2 regions of the Streptomyces solitudinis genome follow, and region 1 is predicted to be linked to the other one. Evidence: riboswitches for the same ligand, from Rfam matches in the RefSeq annotation. Region 1 holds a riboswitch; the other holds the start of a gene.
The links. A riboswitch is a leader RNA that binds a small molecule or an ion and turns the genes downstream of it on or off. The one in region 1 is predicted to bind cyclic di-AMP.

Region 2: another riboswitch for cyclic di-AMP. It lies ahead of V1J52_RS09640 (transglycosylase family protein); the one in region 1 lies ahead of V1J52_RS16560 (M23 family metallopeptidase).

Annotation. Positions count from the first base shown of each region.
Region 1 is NZ_JAZDCW010000006.1:20,440-25,277, forward strand. Features, by position in the region: gene V1J52_RS16555 (DNA cytosine methyltransferase) at 1-1,053, opposite strand, end outside; gene V1J52_RS16560 (M23 family metallopeptidase) at 1,539-2,558, opposite strand; cyclic di-AMP (ydaO/yuaA leader) riboswitch at 2,570-2,701, opposite strand; gene V1J52_RS16565 (PP2C family protein-serine/threonine phosphatase) at 2,943-4,184, opposite strand; gene V1J52_RS16570 (DedA family protein) at 4,420-4,838, opposite strand, start outside.
Region 2 is NZ_JAZDCW010000003.1:483,755-488,592, forward strand. Features, by position in the region: gene V1J52_RS09635 (alkaline phosphatase PhoX) at 1-170, opposite strand, end outside; gene V1J52_RS09640 (transglycosylase family protein) at 404-1,801, opposite strand; cyclic di-AMP (ydaO/yuaA leader) riboswitch at 1,804-1,989, opposite strand; gene V1J52_RS09645 (nitrite reductase small subunit NirD) at 2,426-2,791, opposite strand; gene nirB (nitrite reductase large subunit NirB) at 2,788-4,838, opposite strand, start outside.

The DNA.
Region 1 (4,838 bases):
CGTCCCCTTCTCCAGCGCCAGGGCGATCTGCTGTCCGATCGCTCTTGCGACGGGGGGCGGAAAGGCGTTTCCGACCTGACGGTAAGCAGCGGTCTTGCGGCCGGAGAACTTCCAGTCGGCGGGGAAGCCCTGCACGAGTGCGGCTTGCGACACAGTGAGCTTGGGGCCGATGGGCACGCCTTCGCGGTCCCTGGCATACAGGTCCCGCTCCGGGTCCTTCATCTCGTGTGGCTCGTTGGCGACCCCCATGGCGTCCACACCGAGTTTCCGCCACGCTGACTTCGCACGTGTCGGCCCCAGGTCCGCGCCGCCGTGTTTCTTCGACCCGCCGACCAGAGTCGGAGCAATGCCGCCCCGTGCCTTGGCGGACCAGCGGTCGTACGCCTTCCGCCCCTCGGGAGAGTCACCGAAGCGCCGCTTCATCGACTCGTGGAGAGCGTCGTACACCGTGACCATCTCGACGTCCCCCGGGTCGGGCCAGGAGAAGTGCCCGGCGAACTCAGGACGCATCGCGACGAGGATGGCGCGGGGCCTGAGCTGCGGAACGCCGTAGTCACAGGCTTCGATCACCTCCCACCCGCAGATCACGTACCCGGCCTCGGTGAGCCTGCGCCGGATGACCTCGTCCCGGTACCTGCGGAACTTGTCGGGAGGCTGAAGAAGTCCGCGCACATTCTCGATCATCACGGCTCTGGGCTTGAGGTAGTCCACGAGGTCGAGCATGACGGGGAAGAGGTCTCGCTCGTCGTTCTCCCCCAGTTGCAGGCCAGCCGAGGAGAACGGGGGGCAGGGCACCCCGCCAGCGAGCAGGCCCAGTTCTCCCTCCTTGAGGCCGAGCACAGCAGGGTCGAACTGGTTGAGATCCTCCTGGAGGATCTCGCAGTCCCCCCAGCCGGCTTCCTCGGTCACGTTGAGCCTCAGCGTGTCACACGCGCTGCCGTCGATCTCGATCAGTGCGAGGTGCTGGAATCCTGCCTGGTGCAGCCCTACGGCCTGCCCTCCGGCACCGGCACAGATCTCCACTGAGGTCAGCGTTGAGTCCGTGCTGCTCATGCACCCTCCTTGCGGGTTTTGCCAGCGGACGCCGGTCTACGTCCACAGTTACAGAGGGTGACACCGGCCACTGACACTGCTGTGGTCCCTCGTGTCCACCGTCGCCTCATGCAGCGCTTTCAGCCCCCTGTGGCTTAGCACGGAAGTCTCTCCCGAGTGCGTCGGCCGCCCTCGGAACGCGGTCAGTGACCGCGGCGCTGTCCACCTGTGAGGCTACTCGGCGAGAAGGCGTGCCCGGGGCCGGGGGCGGGGAAGACCGGGGCGCCGCGCGGACTCCACGGCTGCCGGCGGTCGGCTCCTCGTCTCACGTCTCCCGGCGCGGCGGGCGTCCGAGGTGGGGCGCGTTCCGGGTGGGGGCGGGGCGTCGGGTGGTGGCGTGAGCGCGGGGCGGGGGCGGGCAGGCCGACGGCCCTGGTGTCGGGGGGTGGGTCACCAGGGCCGCCGGGGTCGGTGACCGGCCGGGCAGCGTCCCCGGCCGGTCGGCGTCAGATGTTCTGGCCCTTGGACCGCAGCCAGGTGAGCGGGTCGACCGGGTCGCCGCCGCCGGGGCGGACCTCCATGTGGAGGTGCGGCCCGGAGGAGTTGCCGGTGGAGCCGACGCGTCCGATGACGTCGCCGGTGGTGACCTGGCCGCTGGTGCGCGTCATCGAGGACAGGTGGCAGTACCAGACCTCGGTGCCGTCCGCCAGCTCCAGCACGATGCGGTAGCCGTAGGAGCCGGCCCAGCCCGCCTCCTTGATGGTGCCGGTGTGGACGGCCTTCAGCGGGGTGCCGGTGGGCGCGGCGAAGTCCTGGCCGGTGTGGTTGCTGGCCCACATCGCACCGGAGTCGCCGAAGCTGGACGTCAGCTGGTAGCCGCTGAGCGGGAGGGTGTAGCTGGCGGCGAGCTTGCGCAGCCGCTCCTCCTCCGCCTTGCGCTGGCGCTCCTCCTCCAGCTTGCGCTGGCGCTCCTCCTCCGCCTTCCGCTCGGCCTCGGCCGTTTCGGCGGCGGCGTCGGCGGCCTCGGACGCGGCGGCGGCCTCCGCGGCCTCGCGCACCTCGCGCTCGGCGGCGGACTGCTGGTGGTCGGCCTGCTGGAGGATGCGGGCGCGCAGCGCCTCACCGGCGTCGGTCTGCCCGGCGGCGGTGTCCTCGGCGGTCAGCGCGGCCTGGGTGAGCGGCGCGGCGACGGGCTCGGGGGCGGCCTCGGCGGCCTCACCGAGCAGGGCCTCGGCGACGGGTATGTCCCCGGCGAGGGTGGCCAGGTCCGGCACGGACAGCGGGGCCTTCGTCTTGGCCTGCGCGGTGGCCATGCCACCCGCGCCGATCGCGGCGACCATGCCGACGCCGAGGACGGCGCCGCTGCGTGCCATGCCGGAGCGCTGCTTGGCCACGCGGTGGCGTCCGCGCACGGGGCGCACGGTCTCTTCGGTGGGGTTCCACTCGTTCCACGTGTCCCCGGCGGACGGCCCGTAGACCTCGTACTGGGCGTGCGGAACCTCGGGGGCAGACCTGCTCGACGCCACGGAGGCGTTCTCCTTTCCTTCCTTCTCGCCTACCGGGTTAGCTGACGGGTTCGGAGCAGGAAGGTCTCCTACGGGCCCGGAGGCCCGATTCACCCCAAGGAAGTGGTTCCCCGGTTCCTTCGGTGCGTTGGTGCAGTTGTGGTGCAGCTGTGTTTGCCCGTTGACGCACCGTCAGGATTCGGCCAAGGCGCACGGTGCCGCCATGGTGGCGGCGGTGACGACCGCGCTGCGTTATCGAACGTTAATAGACGACGGGCTCATATTCCAAGCCCTGACGGGAACAAGACCCCGCCGCCACCAGGATGTTCGCCGCACGCGAGGACGAACCCGGGCATTCGGCCCGAGGAAAGGGTTGCCCTTCCGGGCCAGATCGTGGCCAAGTTGTCATCTGAGGCGTTCCGCGTCGTCACGGAAGGTGACGGCTAGCAGGGCCAGGTCGTCGGTCGGCCCGTCCTCCGTGTAGGCGGCCAGGTCCGCCAGCAGCGCGTCCAGCAGCTTCTCCGGGCCGGAACCCGACCAGCCGCCTACCCGGAGCCGCCGGGGCAGGTCGTAGAAGACGCCGCGCGGATCGCGGGCCTCCGTGAGCCCGTCGGTGTGGATGAGCAGCGTGGCGTCGTGCGGGAAGACGGTCTCGTGCGCCACGGCGTCCTCACCGTCCCGTGCGGGCAGGTCGGCGAGCCCCAGCGGCAGCGCCGGGCACGGCGGCTCCAGCAGGCGGACGCCGCCGTCCGCTGTGAGCAGCACCGGCGGCGGGTGGCCCCGGTTGACCAGGCGGAGCCGACCGTCGTCCGACACCTCGGCGAGCACGGCGGTGGTGAACCCCTCGCGTTCGTCGAGCGTGCCCTCCCGGCGGCGTCCCTCCCGTTCCAGGGCACGGTCCAGCCGGACGGCGACCGCCTCCAGGGAGGGCTCCCGTTCGGCGGCCTCGCGGAAGGCGCCGAGCACGATGGCGACGGCGCTGACCGCGTCCAGGCCCTTGCCGCGCACGTCACCCACGAGCAGCCGTACGCCGTGCGGGGTGTCCTGCACCGCGTAGAGGTCGCCGCCGATGCTGGCCTCGGTGTGGGCGGCCTGGTAGCGGGCGGCGATCTCCAGCGGGCCGAGCCGCCGCTCGGGCGGTGGCAGCAGCGCGACCTGGGCGGCCTCGGCGACGTCGCGGGCGGAGGCCAGTTGCGCCGCGCCCCGGCGCACGACACGGTTCAGTCCCACGGCCAGGAGGGCCACGGTGGCGACGGTGGTCGCCCGGAGCACCCCCTCGAACAGGGCGAGGCTCTCGCGCACGTGGACGAGCCAGATGAACGTCGCGGAGGCGAGCAGCCCGGTGAGGGCCGTGGCCCGGGTGGAGTAGAGCGGGGCCGCGACCAGCGGTGCGGCGGCGAAGGCGGCCCCGAAGACGATGTCGGCCGGATAGACGTACTGCGAGACGGTGGCGGCGGCCAGCAGGGCGGGGGGCAGCAGCAGGGCGATCCGCCGGGCGGCGCCGGGCTCCTCCAGCCCGCCGGACGCCCGTCCGCCGGGCGTGTGCGCGGGACCGGACGCCCGCGCGGGACCGGACGCACCCGGCGGGCGGGCGCCCGCCGTCTCCCGGGGCGCCGCCCGCGTCCGCCACCGTGCTCGCCTGCCCACGCGTCCACTGTGGCCGCCCTGCCGCGCACCGGGCGACCCGGGCCGGGCCATTCGGCGCAAGGCCCCCGCGCGCCCGGCAGCCGCCCGCGCGGGGGCGGGACGCGCGCAGGCCCGGAGCCGGGTGGCTCCGGGCCTGCGCGACGGCGGGCTGGGGCGGCGGCCGCCGGCCCGCCCCGCCGTGGGACGGACGCCGTGGGACGGGGCGGGCCGTGCGCCTGACGGCGACCGCGGACGGTCAGCGGCGGGCGTGGCGGCCGCGGCCGCGCGGCGCGGGCGACGGCGCCGGGGCGGCCGGACGGCCTGCGGCCGGGCCGTCGGCCTCGGACAGCGCCTCGACGACCTCCTGGGCCGCGTTGCGCTTGCCCTCCCGCCGGGCCCGCCAGAACTCGATGATGATGGGGACGACGGACAGGAACACGATGCCGATCAGGATCGGCTCGATGTTGTCGCGGACGAAGGCGATCTGGCCCAGCAGCGCGCCGAGCAGCGTCACGCCCGCGCCCCACAGCACGCCGCCGATGATGTTGTAGGTGACGAACGTGCGGTACGTCATGTTGCTGACGCCCGCGATGATCGGGGTGAACGTCCGCACGATGGGCACGAAGCGGGCGAGGACGAGCGACTTCGGGCCGTGCTTCTCGAAGAACTCGTGCG
Region 2 (4,838 bases), on a different contig from region 1:
AAACCGGAGGGGAGCCGGATGCCGCGTGCGTCGGGGGAGCCGAGCGGACCGTAGGGGCTCGGGCCCGGCTGGGCGGGGGCGGCGTGGGTGGCGCCGTGCATCAGGGTGCCGCCGAAGGCTGCGGCCGAGCCGCTCACCACGGCTCCGCGCAGGAAGGTGCGACGTTCCACGGGTTACCTCACCGGAGTCGTCGAGGCTCCGGCGCCGGCGGCGCCGGAGTACAACGCGCAGGACGCTAGGGGCGTCACATGGCGTCAGTGGCACGGGCGCGGCAATACCGGCCCACGACGACGTGAACCGGCCGTGCCGGGAGGAGTCTCGGCACGGCCGGTCGGGGTGCGGTTCCCCGTGGCGGGCGCCCCCTGTGCGGGGGCACGCGCGCGGGGCGCGGTGGGGCGGAACGTCAGATGGAGACGCCCTTGCCCCGCAGGTAGGCCAGCGGGTCGATGTCCGAGCCGTAGCCGGAACCGGTGCGGACCTCGAAGTGCAGGTGCGGGCCGGTGCTGTTGCCGGTGGAGCCCACCAGGCCGATCTGCTGGCCGCCGCCCACGCTCTGGCCGGTCGAGACGGTGATGGAGGACAGGTGCGCGTACTGGGTGTAGCGGCCGTCCTCGTGCCGGATGACGATCTGGTTCCCGTAGGAACCGCCCCAGCCCGCGGAGACCACGGTGCCGGCGCCGACGGACTTCACCGGGGTGCCGGTCCCGGCGGAGAAGTCCACGCCGGTGTGGTAGCCGCTGGACCACGCCGAGCCGGAGGCCCGGTAGGCGGTGCTCGGGGCGGCGTCGACCGGGCGGACGAAGCCGGAGGCCGCGGGCGCGGGCTCGGCGGGCTTCTCGGCCTGCGGCTTCGGCTGCGGGGCCTTGGGTGCGGCGGCCTTGTCGGCCTTCTCCTCGGCCTTGGGCTTCCCGGCCTCGGGCTGGGCCTTCGGCTCGGCCTTCTTCTCGGTCTTCTTCTCGGCCTCGGGCGCGGGCTCGGGCTTGTCGGCCTTGGGCGCGGCCTTCGGCTGCGCGGCCTTGCTGGGCTTGTCGGCCTTGGGCGCGGCGGTGGCCCCGTCCGTGTCCAGGCTCAGCCGCTGGCCGGGGAAGATCAGGTCCGGGTCCTGGCCGACGACGTCGCGGTTGGCGGAGTAGACGGCCTGCCAGCCGCCGTCCACCTGCTTGACCGTGGCGATGCCGAAGAGGGTGTCGCCGCTGGTGACGGTGTAGTCCTGCCCGGCGTCCTTCTCGGCCTTCTCGGCCTTCTTCTCCGGCTTCTGGGCCGTGGCGGCCTTGCTGGGCTTGTCGGCCTTCGTCCCGGCGGCCTCCGGCTTCGGCCCGGCCTGCTCGGCCGGGGCCTTGCCGGCCTTCTCCGGCTTGTCGGCCTTCTCGGCGGCGGGCTTCCCGCCGGACTCACCGGCCGGGTCGATGGCCGGGGCGGCGGAGCCCTTGGCCAGTCCGGCGCGCGGACCGCACACCGGCCAGGCGCCGGGGCCCTGCATCTCCAGCAGCCGCTCGGCGGCGGCGATCTGCTGGTCCTTGGTGGCCAGGTCCGCCCGTGCGGCGTACTGGGTGCCGCCGGCGGCCTCCCAGCTGGACTGCTGGAACTGGAGGCCGCCGTAGAAGCCGTTGCCGGTGTTGATGGACCAGTTGCCGGAGCTCTCGCACTCGGCGACCTTGTCCCACACGGAGACGGGGGCGGCGTTCGCGGCACCCGCGGCGAGCGGGACGGTGACGCCTCCCGCAGTGACCACGAGGGAGACCCGGGCGACCTGACGGGATATCAGCGGTGTGCGCGGACGGCGGTGGCGACCACGAGACATAGGTGTGTCCTCTCCTACGCCTGCGAGGTGAGCTGTCGGATTCGGGCCGGAGCAGCCCGGCCACTTCCCGTAGCGCCGGAGCGCTGCGGGGCGTGGCTTCACCCCTAGCCGTACCGGTACGGATACACGGCACGGCGCTTACCTGGTTCCCCCGCTCCTGCCGCCTGGACTGCTGGCTGTTCCCCCAGCCGGGCGGCAGGATTCGGCGTCCCGGCGGTAGGGCCACGCATCCGATGCGTGGCGGAGGAACCGTAGGCACAAGCATTTGCAGGAGACAAGCAGCGGACCTGTGGACGTTCCTCCGATCCCTCCCGCACCGGCCGTCGCAGCCACGGTCCGCACCGGTGCCGATTCCGAGCGTAAGAGGACGGATCTTGTGGAATGTCCGAAAACCCCTGGTCAGGGGCGAATCTGACGGAGCGCGAACGACGGCGCCACCCGGTGCCATTGCACCGGGTGGCGCCCTTGTGAGTCCGGTCACCCGGAGGGGCGGCCCCGCCTTTACATCACCGCAAAGCAGACACCCGTCCGGATGATGGAATGTCAGGCTCCGCTTGTCGCCTGCCGTTGATGTCGGGCCTTCTGTCCGTTTGGTCGCTTATGCGGTGCCGCTCCGGGCCCCCGTCAGCGGGTGCGGGCCGGGTACACCGGCACGGTGACCGCGTCCTCGTCCAGGCAGCGCCCCGTGGCCAGGTCGAAGCGCTGCTTGAGCAGCGGCGATGCCACGAACGGGCGCCCCCGCGCGGAGCCCAGCAGCCCGCGCGAGAGGACGTAGGCACCGGTGAACGGGTCACGGTTGGCGATCACGTGCACGGTCCCCGCCCGGTCCAGGAAGACGGCGGCCTGCCCGCCGTCCGGCAGCAGCGCCGCCACGCCGCGGCCCGGGGTGAGGTCGGCCAGGTCGCACAGCCGCACCCAGCCCCGCCCGGCCCGGACCTCCACCCGGGTCAGGGTCCGCGCCGCGGTCGGGGCGTCCATCACGTCGGTCATCGGGTCTGCGCTCCTTCGAGGGTGCGGACGGGCAGGTCGGGGCCCGCCAGGATGTCCAGATCGGGCTTGAGCTGGTCCCGTTCGGGCACGAACCGCACCGACGGGTCGGGGGCGTCCGGGGCGTTGACGAACGACACGAAGCGGCGCAGCCGGTCCGGGTCGTCCAGCGTCTGGGCCCACTCGTCGCGGTACCCGGCCACGTGCCCGGCCATCATCGCCTCCAGTTCGGCGCAGATGCCCAGCGAGTCGTGCACCACCACGTCGCGCACGTGGGCCAGCCCGCCCTCGATGCGCTCCAGCCACACCGAGGTGCGTTCGAGTCGGTCGGCCGTGCGGATGTAGAACATCAGGAACCGGTCGATGAGCCGGACGAGTCCGGCGTCCGAGAGGTCCTGGGCGAGCAGGTCGGCGTGGCGCGGCGTGGCGCCGCCGTTGCCGCCGACGTACAGGTTCCAGCCACCGGCGGTGGCGATGACGCCGAAGTCCTTGCTCTGCGCCTCGGCGCACTCCCGCTGGCACCCGGAGACGGCCGACTTGAGCTTGTGCGGTGCGCGCAGCCCCCGGTAGCGCAGTTCCAGGTCGATGGCCATCCGCACCGAGTCCTGCACGCCGTAGCGGCACCACGTCTCCCCGACGCAGGACTTCACCGTGCGCAGCGCCTTGCCGTAGGCGTGGCCCGACTCGAACCCCGCGTCCACCAGCCGGGTCCAGATCATCGGGAGCTGGTCCACCCGGGCGCCGAACAGGTCGATGCGCTGCCCGCCGGTGATCTTCGTGTAGAGACCGAAGTCCCGGGCCACCTCGCCGATGACGATCAGCTTCTCCGGGGTGATCTCGCCCCCGGGCACCCGGGGCACCACCGAGTAGGAGCCGTTCTTCTGGAGGTTGGCGAGGAAGTGGTCGTTCGTGTCCTGGAGCGCGGCCTGCTCCCCGTCCAGTACGTAGCCGTCCGCGCCGATCACCGGGGCCAGGGAGGCGATGACCGAGGCCACGGCGGGCTTGCACACCTCGCAGCCCTCACCGCCGCGCGCCTCCGGCCGGCCGTGGCCGTCCAGCAGCTCCCGGAAGGAGGTCAGCCGCAGGGCGAGCACGATCTCGTACAGCTCCTGGCGGGTGTGGGCGAAGCAGCCGCACAGGCCGGGATCGACCTCGACGCCCTGGGCGGCCAGTTCGTCGTTCACGAGCTGCCCGAGCACCTTCACGCAGCTTCCGCACCCGGTACCGGCCTTGGTGCACTTCCTGACCTCCGGCACGGTGGTGCAGTGGTGCTCGGCGACCGCGCCGCGGATCGTGCCCTTGGTGACGTTGTGGCAACTGCACACCACCGCCTCGTCCGGCAGCGCCGCCGGACCGATCGCCGCGGGGGCGCCCGCCCCGGCGGGCAGCACCAGCGCCTCGGGGGCGACGGGCGGCACCGAGCCGGTCAGCGGGCGCAGCAGCCCGTACGCCTCCGCGTCCCCCACCAGGACGCCGCCCAGCAGCGTGCCGTCCCCGGCGACGACGAGTTTCTTGTAGACCCCGGAGCGGGAGTCGGCGTACACCACGTCGAGGCAGCCCTCGGCCGTGCCGTGCGCGTCCCCGAAGGAGGCCACGTCCACGCCGAGGAGCTTGAGCTTGGTGGAGGTGTCCGCGCCGGTGAAGCCGTCGCCGTCCGCCGCGGTGCCCGCGATGGCGGCGGCCGCCGTCTCGGCCATCTCGTAGCCGGGCGCCACCAGCCCGTACACCGTGCCGTCGGCGGCGCGGGCGCACTCACCGATCGCGTACACCGCCGGATCGCTGGTGCGGCAGTGCGCGTCCACGACGACGCCGCCGCGCTCCCCGACGTCCAGGCCGGCCTCGCGGGCGAGCTGGTCGCGCGGGCGCACCCCGGCCGAGAAGACCACCATGTCGGTGGCGAGGACCGAGCCGTCCGAGAGCACCATGCCGGTGACCGCGCCGTCGGCGTCCGCGGTGATCTCCTTGCCGCCCACCCCGGTGTGGACGGCGAGCCCCATGCCCTCGATGGTGCGGCGCAGCGCGGCCCCGCCGCCCGCGTCGACCTGGAGCG